Linked DNA regions of Rosistilla oblonga. The protein of the gene in region 1 binds, or shares a complex with, the protein of each later gene. Links are inferred from orthologs where the notes say so. Each region holds a gene or a part of one and is shown in the gene's direction. Other genes may lie near its edges.

Region 1 (7,751 bases):
CGCGAAGACCGAGATCGACGTCTTGGTTTTAGAAAACTGCATCGTGCTGAAATCCGAAAACTCGCACCAAGAACCGACAATCGAATCACTCAACCCCGAGAGTCTCAACCCCAGAAAGCGTTCCGAGATCGCGACCGCTCCCGACGACAAGACGCTCCGCCAGTTTGGCTTCCTACTGGGACTGATCCTCGCCGTCGCCGCCGGCTTCCGCTGGCACGCAGGTTCGACGAACCTAGCGGGAGCAATGACCGCCGCTGCTGTCGCCAGCGCCGCGATCGGTGCGGTGGTTCCGCGGATACTGAAGCCACTGCTTGTCGGGTGGATGATCGCCGTCTTTCCAATCCGCTGGCTGGTCTCTCACATGACCTTAGCGATCATTTATTATGGGATCATCACGCCGCTGGGGCTGATCCTGCGAATCGCGGGGCACGATCCGCTGGGCCGCAAAGAATCGAAGCGGCCCAGCCACTGGATCGCGGCGGAGCCAGAGGTCGGGGCCGAGCGTTACTTGAAACAATATTAGGCAAGGCGCGACGGAAAGCCCCAACATCGATGCAGCAGGCCGCGGGGCCTCCCGCCCCAATCAACTCGAGCGTGAACAATGGAAGATCAAGACGACAAATTCGCCGAAATCGCCAACGCTTCCCACGAGCAATCGTTCCTGAGCGAGCTGGTTGAATTCTTGAGGTTCAACAAAAAGTGGTGGCTCGCTCCGATCCTGATCGCGCTACTGCTGCTCGGTGCACTGCTGATGCTGTCGAGCACCGCAGCAGCCCCTTTCATCTATACGCTGTTTTGATCTGCCTCAATCCAACAGCATGATCTCGACCTTGCGGAACTCGATCGGATGGCTCTCGGATTGCAGCGAGATCGATCCGCCGGACAACATCTTCGTCCCCGCCTTTTCGATCAATTTGGCGGCGTGGGCGTCGCGTTCATCCAACTGCGGCTTGGTGTATTCCAGAACCACCTCGCCATCGATCAAGTGGCGGATCACATCGTTCCCCCGGACTTCGATCTCGACAGTCACCCACTGGTCGCCGTGATAGGTCTTCGATGACGAACTGGTGCAGTGCGGCGTGAACAACTTGCCCTCCTTCACGACGTTTGTGCCGGGGGTGCAAAGATTGGCGTTGGTCCGCGGACGTTTGCCATCGCCGCCGAGCAACTGAACCTCGATCGAGGTCGGAAAGTCCTGGTCCTTGGTCATCTCTTCGGGCGACTCGCCATGCAGCATCACGCCGCTATTGCGAAGCGCCCAGCCCTCGCCTCCCTTGCATTGCTCGCCGACAAAACGGTACTCGACGCGAAAGCGATAGTTCGAAAATGGCTGCTTATAAAACAGATGCCCGAAGCGTTTATCAAACGAATCGTAGGCGTCGTAGCCGACTTTTATCACGCCATCTTCGACGCGGAACGTGTTGCCATAATTGTCGCCCAGATCGTAGCCCTTGATCTTCGGCGTCCAGCCGTCGAGGTTCTTGCCGTTAAACAGCGAAACCCACTGCCCCTTGGGAAAGGCTTCGTCCGCGGTGGCAGCGGACGAAACGAACAACGATACGAGAGCCAACGCGACGACAAAAGGAGCTTTCATGCCTTGGTGAACCTAAGCGAGTAGAAGATTTCAATTTCGCCCAATTGTAAACCAAAATCGCCACGGTTGCCCAAACTCGCTTCCGATCCACGGAGCTGCGCCGCAGCGGATCGCCACCACCTCGCGACTCGGCGATCACCAAACGAAAAAACCGCAGCGTCCCTAAGGAACGCTGCGGCTTTCAAATGCTTTTAGCTAGACAAACGTCGCCGCAGTTATCGGTAGATCGATCCGCTGTTGTTTGGCGAAGTCGCGGTGGGCATCGAATAAGACGATCCAGGCGATTGAGTCGCAGGTGTCGTGTAAGTCGATGGTGCTACCGAGCTGTTCATGCCGGGATAAGCGGTTGCCGAACTGGTGCTGCCAGGACGGTACCCACTTGGGCTCGAAGCCACTTGAGTTGCTGGAGTGGCTGGCGCCGCTGGGTTTGCGTAAGTCGCTTGCGTTGCAGGTGGTGCAGCGTAGCCACCGGGAGCGGCTGGTGCTGTGTAACCAGCGGGGCTTGGAGCAGCGTAAGGCGATGTGCTGCTGGCTGGTGTTGCGTACGGCGATGCTGGAGTCGCGGCACCGTAGGCAGGGTTGTTAGCCGCACTTGCTGTGTAGGTCGGCGGTGTGCTTGGAGTCGCCGCGTAAGGAGCTGCTGCACCGTATGGCGAGGCTGGAGCTGCACCAGGTGCTGCGCCGCCGTAAGGGCTGGTTGGCGTTACGCCACCGTAAGGCGAAGCGGCTGCGGTGCTGTTGTAACCGTTAGCTTGAGCCGCTGCGGTCGGCGTGCCGTAGGGCGAGCTGCCACCGGGCGTTCCATAAGGGCTTGCGCTGCCATAAGGACTGGCAGGAGCGGTCGTGGTCGATGCGGCAACTTGCGTGTTCGCCGATTGGCCCGACTTGCCGGTCGCAGCCGAAGCGATCGCGGTTGGCGTGTGATTTTCGCTTGGTGGCGCTGGGTAGGTGGCCGATGGGCCACTGCCGGCCAGAGTCTCTGCGGAAGGCTTTTTGCCCCACGAGAACAAGTTCTTGCCTGGCATTGTTGTCTTACAGCCGGTCGATCCGATCGCCATAACTGCAATGCTGGCAACGGCGACGCGGTTCCATGTCACTATACGGCATCGCATAACGATGTTCCCTCAAACTGGCGAATTTTGAGAAGTCGGAGCATGCGGGCGTCGTCTGTCTCAGCCAGACCGGTCGCGATTCGCAAAACCCTTCTTCCTTGAAGTGTTTCTTTGCAGCGATGCTCCACCAACGGCAAGCGTCGGGGCATCGCAACGTTCCTATCAGAAGGGTTTCGGCCAGCGGGTCCCGTCGAATCCAGACTAATCCGCAAAATCGACCAAACTCCTCTAATTGGGTCCGGATACTAGAACCGCAAGTTTGTCTACGTCAATGTCGACTGAGCAATCCTATCGTGCGAATGTTGCCATTCGCTAGTGATTCGCCAGCTTCGCCCTTGCAAAAAGCAAGGTTTCCAGTGACAATCCTGGACTTCAAAAGAAATCAGGCGCGACCCTCCAGGACCAAAATGTGGCCCTGCCGCTGGGATCGTGCCATTGCGTAAATCTACGCGAGGTAACGACTTACACCCCTTTCTTGCACTCCCTTAGGAGCATTGTCGATGGCCCGTTATACCGGACCCAAAGCACGTATTAATCGCCGTCTAGGCGCCATGATCTATGAAACCGCCGGTGCTGCCCGCGCGATGGAACGCCGCAATACCCCTCCAGGTATGCACACCCGCGGCCGTCGCCCCAGTAACTACGGTCTGGCGTTGATGGAGAAACAAAAGATCAAGCACTATTACGGCTTGGGCGAACGACAACTGCGCCGCTACTTCGATGCGGTCAGCAGCAAGCAAGGAAACACGGGTGAGTTGTTGCTCCTGATGTGCGAACGCCGTCTGGACAACATCGTCCGCCGCTGCGGGTTCACCAAAACTCGCCCTCAAGCTCGCCAAGGCGTTACCCACGGCCACTTCTTGGTTAATGGCGTCAAAGTTACCAAGCCAAACTACCTGCTGCGTCCAGGCGACGTGGTTGAAGTTCGCGACCGCGAAGGCCTGAAGAACCTGTACCGCGGCGTGATCGCCAACGCTTCGCCCGACGCCCTCGACTGGGTGGCATTCGACAGCGAAAACCTGAAGGCAACCATCCAAGGCCTTCCCGGCCCTAGCGACATCAGCCTGCCGGTAGATGCTAACTCCGTGGTCGAATTCCTGTCTCGCTAGGTTTCTGCTGCGACTCTTGCAGATTCCTCAACTCGCTATCCTGAACAAACATCATGCATTCATCGCTCGTTGTATTGGGCGGGGGTCCAGGCGGCTACGCGGCCGCATTTCTGGCCGCCGACGAAGGTCTGGACGTCACGATTGTCGAAGCCGATTCGCGGCTCGGCGGAACGTGCTTGCTGCGGGGCTGTATCCCCAGCAAGGCTTTGTTGCATGTTGCTCGGGTGATCAGCGAAGTTCAGGAACTCAACGAAGACTGGGGCGTCAGCTATCCTGGCGCTCCGTCGATCGATATCGATAAGGTTCGCGGTCGCAAAGAAACTGTGATCTCGAACCTGACCGGTGGCCTTCAAGCTCTGGCCAAACGCCGCGGCGTGAAAGTCATCCACGCCAAGGGCGTCTTTGAAAACAGCACCACCCTGAAGCTGGAAGGGGACCACGCGTCGATCCCCGAAGGCGGAAAGATCACTTTCGATCATTGCATCCTCGCGACCGGCAGCGTTCCTTTTGTTCCGCCTGCGTTTGACATCGGCAGCGATCGCGTGATGGACAGCACCGGCGCGTTGGAACTGAAAGACGTTCCCGAAACGATGCTGGTTGTCGGCGGTGGATACATCGGCCTGGAGCTTGGCAGCGTCTACGCTCAACTGGGCAGCAAGGTTTCGATCGTCGAATTGATGGACGGCCTGCTGCCAGGCGCCGACCGCGATCTGGTTAAGCCGCTGCAGAAGCGGATCGAAAAACTAGTCGACGGCCGGTTGTTCCTGAACACCAAAGTCGGCTCGCTTGCCGAAGAGAAAGACGGCGTTCACGTGACCTTCGAAGGGCCAAACAAGTTTGGCAACGAAGTCTACGACCGCGTGCTGGTTTCGATCGGCCGCCGCCCCGTCAGCAAAGGCTTTGGCCTGGAGAACACCCAGGTCGTCGTCAACGCCAAAGGCTTTGTGGAGTGCGATTCGCAACAGCGGACCGCCGACCCGCACATCCTGGCGATCGGCGACGTCGCTGGCGAACCGATGCTTGCACACAAAGCCAACCACGAAGGTCGGGTCGCGGCCGAAGTCGTGCTTGGCAAGAACTCCGCCTTCGACAAAGTGGCGATTCCCGCAGTGGTCTTCACCGATCCCGAAATCGCTTGGGCTGGCCTGACCGAAGGCGAAGCCAAAGCTGCCGGCCGCAAGGTCGATGTCGAGGTCTACCCCTGGGCTGCTAGCGGTCGCGCTCAAGCGATCGGCCGGACCGAAGGTTCGACCAAGTGGCTCGTCGACCCTGAAACCCATCGCGTTGTCGGCTGTGGAATCGTTGGTGCCGGAGCTGGCGAATTGATCGCCGAAGCCGTCTTGGCGATCGAGATGGGCTGCGAAGTCCACGATATCACCGACAGCATCCACCCGCACCCAACGCTCAGCGAAACGCTGATGAACGCGGGCGAAGTCCACTTCGGCACGGCGACGGAAATCTACAAGCCGAAGAAGAAATAGCGAACGACTGGATCGATCTCGAGCTCAGCCGAATCCGCTGGGTCGATCCAGCACTGACGATTCAGACAGACTAGCTGGCACGCGATTGCGTCCGGCTGGACCAGGGAACTGAATACCAGCACGTGCCGGCTGATCCCACATCCTGAACGCCTCTAACCGCAGCCCACTGCATTCGCACAGCGACGATCCCCACCAAGGAATCGCCGCACGGCAAAGCCGCTCCGCTGCGAATCACTCAAACCGGACTCTCCGGTGCGTTACATTAGTGCTACGCAACTCGCAACATACCGGCGGTCTATCTGTCGGCGGAACTAAGGCGAACCCCAACCCGCCAACCGCTAGGCCCTCGTTGAAGGAAACGAATGAGACTTCGAAACATTGCCCTGTTTACAGCGTGCGTTCTCCTATCCAGCCAAAACACCGACGCCGATTCGCCACAAACCGTCACCCCCGAGGCAAGGCCACCCGCCATCCCTGCAACTCCTTTTGCCGATGGCGAACGCGTCTGCTTCCTGGGCGACAGCATCACCGCGGGCGGGTACGTTCAAACCCTGATCGCCGACTATTACCTGACGCGATTCCCCGAGAGGACGGTTCAATTCTTCAACGCCGGTCGCTCGGGCGATACCGCCAGCGGTTCGCTCTCGCGACTCAAGGAGGATGTCATCGATAAGCGACCGACGTCGGTTGTGATCATGTTTGGCATGAACGATGTCAGTCGCGGTTCCTACACGGCGAACCCGACCGACGCCCAGAAGGTCCGGCAACAGCAGGCGTTGGGACGATACAAAGCGAAGATGGAAGAGGTGGTGGCGCGGCTCCGCGACGAGGCGAACAATCCGAAGCTGTACTTCATGACACCGTCTCCCTTCGACCAGACCGTTGTCCTGGACCGCGACAACAACCAGCCCGGCTGCAACGACGGCCTCGGTCGCTGTGCCGCGATCGTTCGCCAGTTGGCGCTCGAGAACAACGCCCCGGTGATCGATCTGCACGGACCGATGACGGCACTCAATCTTCAGCAGCAAAAGCTTGATCCGACCTGGACTATCATCGGCCCCGACCGCGTCCATCCCGGATCGCCCGGGCGATTGATGATGGCGTGGTTGTTCCTGAAAGCCCAGGGTGTTCCCGCGACCATCTCCAGAACGATGATCGACGCGGCAGCGGGCAAGGTCGCCGAAAGCGTCAACGCTGAAGTCGAGACGGTGGAGCGAAGCGAGGCGGGCGTGAAGTTTGTGTCGCGCGAGCAGGCCCTGCCGTTTCCGATCAACGCGGGCCCGATGGAACTGTTCGATCTGCTGCCGATCGGCGACGATCTAGCTCAGCAGATCCTGAGCGTGACCGGACTCTCCGAAGGAACTTACGAACTGCGGATCGATGGCGCGGCGGTGGGGCGATACCAAGCAGCCGATCTTGCCAGCGGACTCAACCTCGCCTTCAACAAGGCGACGCCGCAGTACAAACAGGCCCGGCGCGTCGCCGAACTCAACTCGCAGCGACGAAACGCCGAGGCGACCGCTTGCAGCCTACTGAATACGCGCCGCTGGATGCAGAGCTACTACAAAGTGGATGTCGATGATCCCAAAGCGGTGCAGGCCCACTACGATCACTTCGAAGAAGTGAAGCAGTATTCGGCAGTGATGGCGAGAAGATACATGGAGGACTGGCCGAATTACAGCGAGTTCCGCAAGCGAGCCGCCGAGCTTCAGCAGGCGGCGGAAGCGAGTCGCGAACCAGTGGCTCACACCTTTGAACTGGTGCGAATTTCAGGCTAAACCGCTGCGGAGAGGGAGGTCGGCTGAAGCCTTTACTCCAGCGCTGGAGTCATAGGCTTTAGCCGATGTACGGCGAGCCGGGGAGGAGGTCGGCTGAAGCCTCGACTCCAGCGCTGGAGTCATAGGCTTTAGCCGATGTACGGCGAGTCGGGGAGGAGGTCGGCTGAAGCCTCGACTCCAGCGATTACGTACATTGCCCTGCGAATCGCAGGCCGCGGACGATCTGATTGACAGCAGCGGTTGTGTCGATCGAGCGGGCGACCTCGGCGTTCAGCGACCATTCGCGATGCCGCCGGGCGTCGCAAACCGTCTGGCCGCGAGTCAGTTCGCCGCGAGTCTCGATGTCGATCGCCATATCTTCCCAAGTGAACAGCTCGGGCTCCAAGAAGCCCAGCAGCGCCACGGGGTCGTACAGCGAAATCGTTTCGCGGCCCAGATTCTGAACATAGCTGCGGAATGCAAACAGCAACAGTTTGTGCAGCAACTGGCCCGCTCGAGTCTGCTTCGACGGTAGGTTTTCGATCAGCTCGATCGAGAACTCGACTTGATCGGTGACGTCCAGCGGGACCAGGCTTTTGGTTGTCGCCGATTCGATCACGCTGCGAGCAGCGGTCGGATCGAAGTACATGTTCATCTCGGCAACGGGCGAAATATTGCCCGGACAAGCGACGGCGCCA
Region 2 (7,944 bases), 4.9 Mb from region 1 along the record:
TCTGAGACCGTGGCCATTCGGCAAGCGATGGAAGAATCGATGAACGACGGCGAATTGCGTAACGAAGTCTTGGCGGATGTCGACGCTGCGGAAACTGCGGAGTGGTTGGGGTCGCTGGATTACGTGCTGCAGAGCAAGGGACCAGAGCGAGCTCGGTTCCTGTTGGAAAAGCTACGCGAACGTGCGGCCCAAGAGGGCGTCGCGTTGGATTCGCAAACGATCACTCCCTACATCAACACGATCCCTGCCAAGGACCAGCCTCCGTTTCCGGGCAACCGCGAGCTGGAACGCCGGATCAAATCGATCGTTCGCTGGAACGCGATGGCGATGGTAGTGCGTGCCAACCGTCGTCCCGGTGGTGTCGGTGGTCACATCAGTACATTCGCATCGAGTGCGACGCTGTACGAAATCGCTTTCAACCACTTCTTCCACGGCCGCGGAGAAGACGGCTACGGTGGCGACTCGGTCTATTTCCAAGGCCATGCGTCGCCCGGTATGTACAGCCGCGCGTTCCTGGAAGGTCGGCTGACCGAAGAGAACCTCGAGAACTTCCGCCACGAACTCTCCCCCGGCGGCGGCCTTTCCAGCTATCCGCACCCTTGGTTGATGCCAAGCTTCTGGGAATACCCAACCGTCTCGATGGGGCTGGGCCCGATCATGGCGATCTATCAAGCTCGGTTCAACGAATACCTCCGCGATCGCGGAATCAAAGACACATCCGGCCAACGCGTTTGGGCCTTCTTGGGTGACGGCGAATGCGACGAACCCGAGACTCTCGGCGCGATCGGACTGGCTGGCCGCGAGAAACTGGACAACCTGATCTTCGTCGTCAACTGCAACCTGCAGCGGCTCGATGGTCCGGTCCGCGGCAACGGCAAGATCATCCAAGAACTGGAAAGCATCTTCCACGGTGCCGGCTGGAACGTGATCAAGGTCGTCTGGGGCGGCGAGTGGGATGAACTGCTGGCCAAAGACACCTCCGGCATGCTGGCTCAACGAATGAACGAGGTCGTCGACGGTCAGTACCAGAAGTACACCACGATGCCGGGCAGCTACATTCGCGAACACTTCTTCGGCAAGTACCCCGAGACGCGGAAGCTTGTCGAGAACATGAGCGACGAGAAGCTGGAGAAGATCCGTCGCGGCGGGCACGATCCGGAAAAGGTCTACGCTGCGTACGCGCAAGCGACTTCGTCGACCAACGGCAAACCGACCGTCATCCTGGCGAAAACCGTCAAGGGTTACGGACTGGGCGAAGCTGGCGAAGGTCGCAACATCGCTCACAACCAGAAGAAGATGAACGAAGAGGAGCTGCTGGAGTTCCGTACGCGGTTCGGGATTCCGATCAGCGACGCCGAAGTCGGTAGCGCTCCGTTCTACAAGCCGTCGGAAAACAGCGTCGAAATCAAGTACATGAAAGAGCGTCGGGCTGCTCTGGGAGGCTCGCTGCCAAGCCGTCCGACCGAACATCCGACGATGGAAGTTCCCACGCTGGAAGACTTCTCCAAGCTGATCAAGCGGCTCGGCGATGGCAAAAACTGCAGCACCACGTTTGCCGTCGTGCAGACCTTGATCGCGCTCTGCCGCGACAAGAAGATCGGCAAATACATGGTCCCGATCGTTCCCGATGAATCGCGAACCTTCGGCATGGAAGGGATGTTCAAGCAGTTCGGCATCTACGCCCACGCGGGCCAGTTGTACGAACCGATGGATTCCGAGATCGTCGCTTCGTACAAAGAAGCTCAAGACGGCCAGATCCTTGAAGAAGGGATCACCGAGTGCGGTTCGATGAGCAGCTTTAACGCGGCCGGTACCGCGTACAGCTGTCACGGCGTCAACATGATTCCGTTCTACATCTACTACAGCATGTTCGGTTTCCAACGGGTCGGCGATTCGATCTGGGCCGCGGCCGACATGCGAGCCAAAGGCTTCTTGGTCGGTGGTACCGCGGGCCGAACTTCGCTTAACGGCGAAGGTCTGCAGCACCAGGACGGTCACAGCCTGCTCAACGCGATCGCCTTCCCGACCGTGCGGTCTTATGACCCCGCGTTCGCCTACGAAGTGATCGTGATCATCCAGGAAGGTCTGAAGCGGATGTTCCAGGATGGCGAAGAATGCATCTACTACATCACCGCCGAAAACGATGCCTACGATCACCCTTCGATGCCCGAAGGTTGTGCCGAGGGAATCATCAAGGGGATGTACAAGTTCCGCAGCAACGAAGTCGAAGGAGCAAAGGCTCGCGTCCAGTTGTTCGGCAGCGGTGCCATCCTGAACTGTGCTCTCGACGCCCAAAAACTGTTGGCCGAGAAGTTCAACATCGCCAGCGACGTGTGGAGCGTTACCAGTTACACGCAACTCCGCCGCGACGCCGACGCGTGTCAGCGTTGGAACATGTTGCACCCGACCGAAACGCCGCGGAAGAGCTACGTCGAAGAAGTGCTCGAAGGCGTCGAGGGGCCGTTCATCTCGTCCAGCGATTACGTCAAAGCACTCGGCGAACAACTGACGCCATGGATTCCAGGCGACTACTATGTCCTGGGAACCGACGGCATGGGACGCAGCGAGACGCGTCCAGCGCTTCGTCGACACTTCGAAGTCGATGCTGAATCGATCGCGATCGCCGCGCTCAGCCGACTGTCTAAAGCGGGTGTTGTTACGCCTCAAGACGTCGCCGACGCGATCAAAGACCTCGATTACGACGCCGACAAAGTGAACCCTTATTTCGCTTAGGTTGCGTGGGGACCGCCCGCCGCAGGTGGCGGGCGGACCGATCGAACCATGTCGCGCGTGAACTTCTGACAATCACAAAACAACCACATCCTCATCGAACCTCCGATACACTCTATGGCTACCGAAGTAAAACTTCCTGAACTCGGCGATGGCATCGAATCAGGCGACGTACTGGAGATCTTTGTATCCGTCGGCGACGTTATCACGGCTGGGCAAGACGTCGTTGAAATGGAAACCGACAAGGCGACCGTTCCCGTCTCCAGCAACGCGGCCGGGACCGTCACCAAGATCCTTGTCGCCGAAGGTGACACCGTCGCCGTTGGCGGAGTGATCCTGGAGATCGAAGCCGCTGCCGCTGCGGAAACGCCCGCCGCGAGCACTCCAGCGGAACCGGCAGCCGAAGCGCCCGCGAAGGCTCCCGAACCGGAGGCGAAAGCTCCTGAACCGGAGGCGAAAGCTCCTGAAACGCCAGCTCCTGCAGCGGCTCCCGAAAAGCCAGCACCTGCCGCACCAGCACCCGCTGCTGCGGAAGCTCCCAAACCAGCACCGGCGGCTCCTGCTCCTGCCGCACCGCCCGCACCGGCACCGGCCAGCAGCGACGCGATCGTCGCCGCAGGGCCTGCTGTCCGCCGCTTCGCTCGCGAAGTCGGCGTCGATTTGCAAGGTGTTCAAGGCACGGGCGAAGGTGGACGGATCACGCGAGAAGACGTATTGGCGATCGTTCGCTCGGCGAGTCAATCTCGCGGCGGCGCAGCGACTGGAACCGCGGCTGCACCGAGCAAGACTGCAGCGGCACCTGTCGACGCGGGAGCAGAACAGGATGAATACGGCCCGATTCGCGTCGAGCGAATGAGCAAGATCCGCAAGACGATCGCGTCGCAGATGCACGAGAGCTGGTCGACGGTTCCTCGCGTGACCAACTTTGACGACGCCGACATCAGCGATCTGGAACACCTGCGTCAATCGAGCAAAGACGACTATGCCGCGCAAGGGCTGAAGCTGACGACGATGCCGTTCTTGATCAAAGCGATCGCGACGGCGCTCAAGCACAACCCGGAAGTCAACGCGGTCATCGACGAAGCCAACGGCCAACTGATCTACAAGGATTACGTCAACATCGGAATCGCTGTCGACACCGAGCGTGGTTTGGTTGTCCCCGTGATGAAAAACGCCGACCGGATGGGAATCCCCGACATCGCCCGCTCGCTCGCCGAGATGGCGGCTAAGGTGCGAAGCGGTCAGTTTGCCGTTAGCGATCTTCGCGGCGGAACCTTCACGATCAGCAACCTCGGTGCGATCGGTGGTCAGTACAGCACGCCGATCGTCAACATTCCCGAGGTCGCGATTCTGTTGGTTGGACGCAGCCGCAAGTTGCCATGCGTGATGCCCGACGATTCGATCAAGCCGCGGCTGATGATGCCGTTGAGCCTCAGTTACGATCACCGTTTGGTCGATGGTGGCACCGCCGCTCGGTTCCTGAACGACGTGATCGGCTACCTCGAAGCGCCAAGCCGCCTGCTGTTGGCCCTGTAGCCAGCCGGTTATCCGCGGCGTTGATTCACCGTTCTTTGGGACGCAACAGACGCCATGCGAATCGCATATTTGACGGCCGGTGCCGCAGGCATGTACTGCGGCAGCTGCATGCACGACAACACCCTCGCCCGGGCGATGATCGCCCGCGGCGCGGACTGTCTGTTGGTCCCCACCTACACGCCGATTCGGACCGATGAAAAAGACATCAGCGACGATGTCGTCTTCTTTGGCGGAATCAATATCTTCCTGGAACAGAAGCTTCCGCTCTGGGGTCGCTTGCCCCATTGGCTGACCGCTTGGTTGGACCGCCCCGGCCTGCTGCGGTTGGCGACGCGCAAGACCGGTTCGACCAGCCCGCATCTTTTGGGAGCGCTTACCGTTTCGATGTTGCAGGGGATGCAGGGACGTCAGCGAACCGAAGTCGATCGACTGTGTCGTTGGTTGCAGACGCACGCAGCTCCCGATGCGATCGTGCTCAGTAATTTTTTGATCGGCGGCTGCGTGACCGAACTCAAACGGCGGCTCGGCGTTCCGGTGGTTGTTACGTTGCAGGGAGACGATATCTTTCTCGACTTCCTGCCAGCCAAGTATCGAGCGATGGCGATCGATCGGATGCGTGCCCTGGCGGCCGACGTCGATGGCTTTATCGTCAACAGCCGCTTTTATGGCGAGAAGATGGCGGCGCTGCTGGGGCTGCCCGAAGAGAAGATGCATGTGATTCCGCTGGGGATCGATACGACCGGCTTCTTGTCCGGTGACTCCGATGCGCCGCGATACCCGGTTGCGGACGCGGCGTCTCCGCTACGGATCGGTTACCTGGCCCGAATCGATCCGGCCAAGGGATTGCATCGTCTGGTCGACGCGATGATCGAATTCGAAAGGACGCGTCAGCCGTCGGATCGGGCGATCCATCTGGATGTCGCCGGTTGGTTGGGCGAACAGCATCATGCGTATGCGGCGGAGCAGTGGGCGCGGCTCGATCGAGCCGGGTTGGCCGGGCGGTACACCTATCACGGAAGTCCCGATCACGCCGGCAAGTTGGATTTTCTGCGTCGCTTGGATCTGTTTTGCGTTCCGACAGAATATGAAGAGCCCAAGGGACTGTACGCTCTCGAAGCGATGGCGACGCGATTGCCCGTGATCCTTCCGCGGCACGGCGTCTTTCCCGAGTTGGCGGGAGAAAATTCAGCGGTCCATTTGGTTCCTCCCGGCGACGCGGCGGCTCTTGCCGAAGCGATCCGGACGCTGGCAGGCGACGCGGCGAGCCGAGAAAAGCTGGCCGAGCGGGGTTATCGATCGGTAGTTGGTGAGCGTACTGTCGATCGTATGGCCGATCAGGTCCTACAATTGCTTAACGATCTCGCCGATGGCGGAAAACCCGTTGACCACTCTGCAGCCCGTCGCTAAATTATTGAGATCGCCAAGCGATATGACGGTGGATATAGCTTAGTTGGTTAAAGCGCCGGATTGTGGTTCCGGAGATCGGGGGTTCAAGTCCCCTTATCCACCCCTTCTTTTTTTTCTTAGTTCGCTCGCTCGGAGCGGAACCTTATCGTGCCGATCGTTGTTCCGTACCAGCCGGAACTCCCGTCTCATCGGCTCGCGAGATCCCCAAGTTCCCGCGTCCGTAAAGCATTGCGCTCTACCGCCAACCTCCGCAGCGGAACACGTCAAGAGTTTCAACGTGAGGTGTATCTACTGCGTCGTTTAACCGCGTGCCCAACGGGCCACGTGTTCGCGCCCCCCAAACGCTCGCCTCAAACGCGCGGGGCGTTGCCGCCGCGGGTAAACGATTTGCTTCGGTTTTAGTCGTCGATCGAACGTCTCGATGACCTCTGCTACGGTACGGTGAATCTGTTTGGGGGGAGGGCGTTCTCGCATTTTGGGATATCTCGGCGTAACCGTCAGAGTTTCGTCAATTCTTAATAATTCCCAGAAAGTGCCCCGCGATGTTTGTTGACATGTCTTATGTCTTGCAATACTGTACGTGGTCCCTGCCAAATCCCCTACCCACCCCAAGTTGTACGTGCTCTGCCGTCTAACGGTCTGGTGAGATATTGACTGCCAGACTGGGCATTTAGAGCCGCAATGTCGCCTTCCGCAATGAAGTCTTTGATGAAGTTTGTTGTATCGCCCTTTGCGGGGGCCGATCTCTCTCCTTGGCATGGTCCGTTGAGACTTTGAAGCAACCGTCGAATTGGCCGTTGCCTCTATCGTTCGTTTTTGTCTTTCCTCTTGCCTCGTATAGGTGTCGTTATGTTTTGTTGTAAAGGTTCGGTTCGTTCGAAACGCTTGCGTGCCGGGTTTACGCTTGTTGAGTTGTTAGTCGTGATCGCGATCATTGGAATTTTGGTCGGCTTGCTTTTGCCCGCAGTCCAAGCAGCTCGCGAAGCGGCGCGTCGAATGAGTTGCTCGAACAATCTGAAACAAATCGGATTGGCGATGCACAACTATCACGATACGCATCAGCGTTTTCCGTATGCCTATCGGACGTTTGACAATCCACCAGGCCCAACGGGGGTTCCCGCCGGAAGTACTCATGCCCGTGACACTTGGTTTCATCGCTTGCTGCCAATGGTCGAACAACGTGCGCTCTACGATTCCTACGAGGCGGATCATTCGCAGTTTATCAATCAAGCGAATCTCAAATTGCTGATCGAAACGGTTGTCCCCGCATTTGTCTGTCCAACAAATCCTGGATACGGTGGCGGTGCCGCCAATCAAGCCAACGGTTTCCAAGGAACCTACGGTGTCTGCATGAGCGGTTCGGAGACGCTAGGCATTACGATCACAACCAACGGCAAGGGAATGTTCTACAACGCGTCGAAGACCAAGTTCCGCGACATCCTCGACGGCACGACGAATACGATCATGGTGGGCGAAGGGATCGCACGGCCGATGGACAACGTCGGCGCACACGGCGACTTAGGACAGTACTGGGGTGGTGCAACGTGGGGAGCCGCTGGGTTTACGACTGCGGAACCGCCGAACACCTCGCTTCCCGACCGACCGCTCAGCTGCAAATCGACGACGGTCCTGGAAGCGCCTTGTTTGGGCACGACGTCGACGCGAGGCGAGCAGTTCAACTTCTCACGCAGCTATCATCCCGGTGGTATCCAGGTCACGTTGGCTGATGGTTCGGTGCGGTTTGCAGCGGAGACGATCGACCAACAGATCTATCAGAACCTCGGCGATAAAGCCGACTCGCAAGTCATTGGCGAGTGGTGATCGAACCGGGAAATCGATGTGTCGCTTCCTCTCGTTCGATGAAGCGGCACCGGTCCGAATGTGAATTGTACCTGTCTGATTTTTTGTCATTTTCTTCATGAGTAAAACGTTGAATAGTAAGTTGGCCGCTGGAACTGTAGTTTTGATGATGTTGCTTTCGGGATGCAGTGGTGGAACGGATGCCGAAGGGTTTGTCCAATTGCCAGGCGAAGTGACTTGGAATGGCGAACCGGTTCAGGATGGTATGATCATCTTCCGCGGTTCGGATCCAAGTGAGCGGAACGTCGCCGCGCCGATCACAGATGGGAAGTTTGTCGTCAAGATTCAGCCCGGCAAAAAGACAGTCGAGGTGACTGCGATGCGCGAAGTCCCGGGCAAGTTTGGCGTCGGGCCTTCGGGAGAACAGGTGCCGTTGACCGAGGCGTATATTCCAGCGAAATACAACTCGGA

What was found. The genes of interacting proteins can lie anywhere in the genome.
Region 2: the proteins of lpdA (region 1) and CA51_RS18895 are in contact, whole or in part, in a crystal structure (PDB 1EBD), measured with the Geobacillus stearothermophilus proteins. The link is inferred for Rosistilla oblonga from one-to-one orthologs. Residues at the interface, in WP_049624544.1 of Geobacillus stearothermophilus: Pro340, Ser341, Asp344, Tyr345, Arg403, Asp406, Val408, Glu431, Ala432, Gly433, Asp438; in WP_033016211.1 of Geobacillus stearothermophilus: Ile130, Ala131, Met132, Pro133, Arg136, Arg140, Glu141, Asn155, Arg157.

What each region holds. Positions count from the first base shown.
Region 1 is NZ_CP036292.1:403,001-410,751, reverse strand. What follows is about bases 3,278-6,082. They hold lpdA (dihydrolipoyl dehydrogenase), read left to right. Parts: upstream 3,278-3,868; coding sequence 3,869-5,296; downstream 5,297-6,082. Other genes in these bases: CA51_RS01420 (SGNH/GDSL hydrolase family protein), read left to right, coding at 5,659-6,082; rpsD (30S ribosomal protein S4), read left to right, coding at 3,278-3,815. Outside these bases: CA51_RS01450 (SxtJ family membrane protein), read left to right, coding at 1-523; CA51_RS01445 (DUF5989 family protein), read left to right, coding at 602-799; CA51_RS01440 (3-keto-disaccharide hydrolase), read right to left, coding at 806-1,594; CA51_RS01435 (hypothetical protein), read right to left, coding at 1,810-2,706; more of rpsD, read left to right, coding at 3,207-3,277; more of CA51_RS01420, read left to right, coding at 6,083-7,074; CA51_RS01415 (nucleoside hydrolase), read right to left, coding at 7,259-7,751. UniProt on the Escherichia coli protein: Lipoamide dehydrogenase is a component of the glycine cleavage system as well as of the alpha-ketoacid dehydrogenase complexes.
Region 2 is NZ_CP036292.1:5,334,126-5,342,069, reverse strand. Bases 2,059-5,056 are described here. They hold CA51_RS18895 (2-oxo acid dehydrogenase subunit E2), read left to right. Parts: upstream 2,059-2,847; coding sequence 2,848-4,266; downstream 4,267-5,056. Other genes in these bases: CA51_RS18890 (glycosyltransferase family 4 protein), read left to right, coding at 4,321-5,056; aceE (pyruvate dehydrogenase (acetyl-transferring), homodimeric type), read left to right, coding at 2,059-2,733. Also shown: more of aceE, read left to right, coding at 1-2,058; more of CA51_RS18890, read left to right, coding at 5,057-5,673; CA51_RS18880 (DUF1559 domain-containing protein), read left to right, coding at 6,523-7,494; CA51_RS18875 (hypothetical protein), read left to right, coding at 7,604-7,944.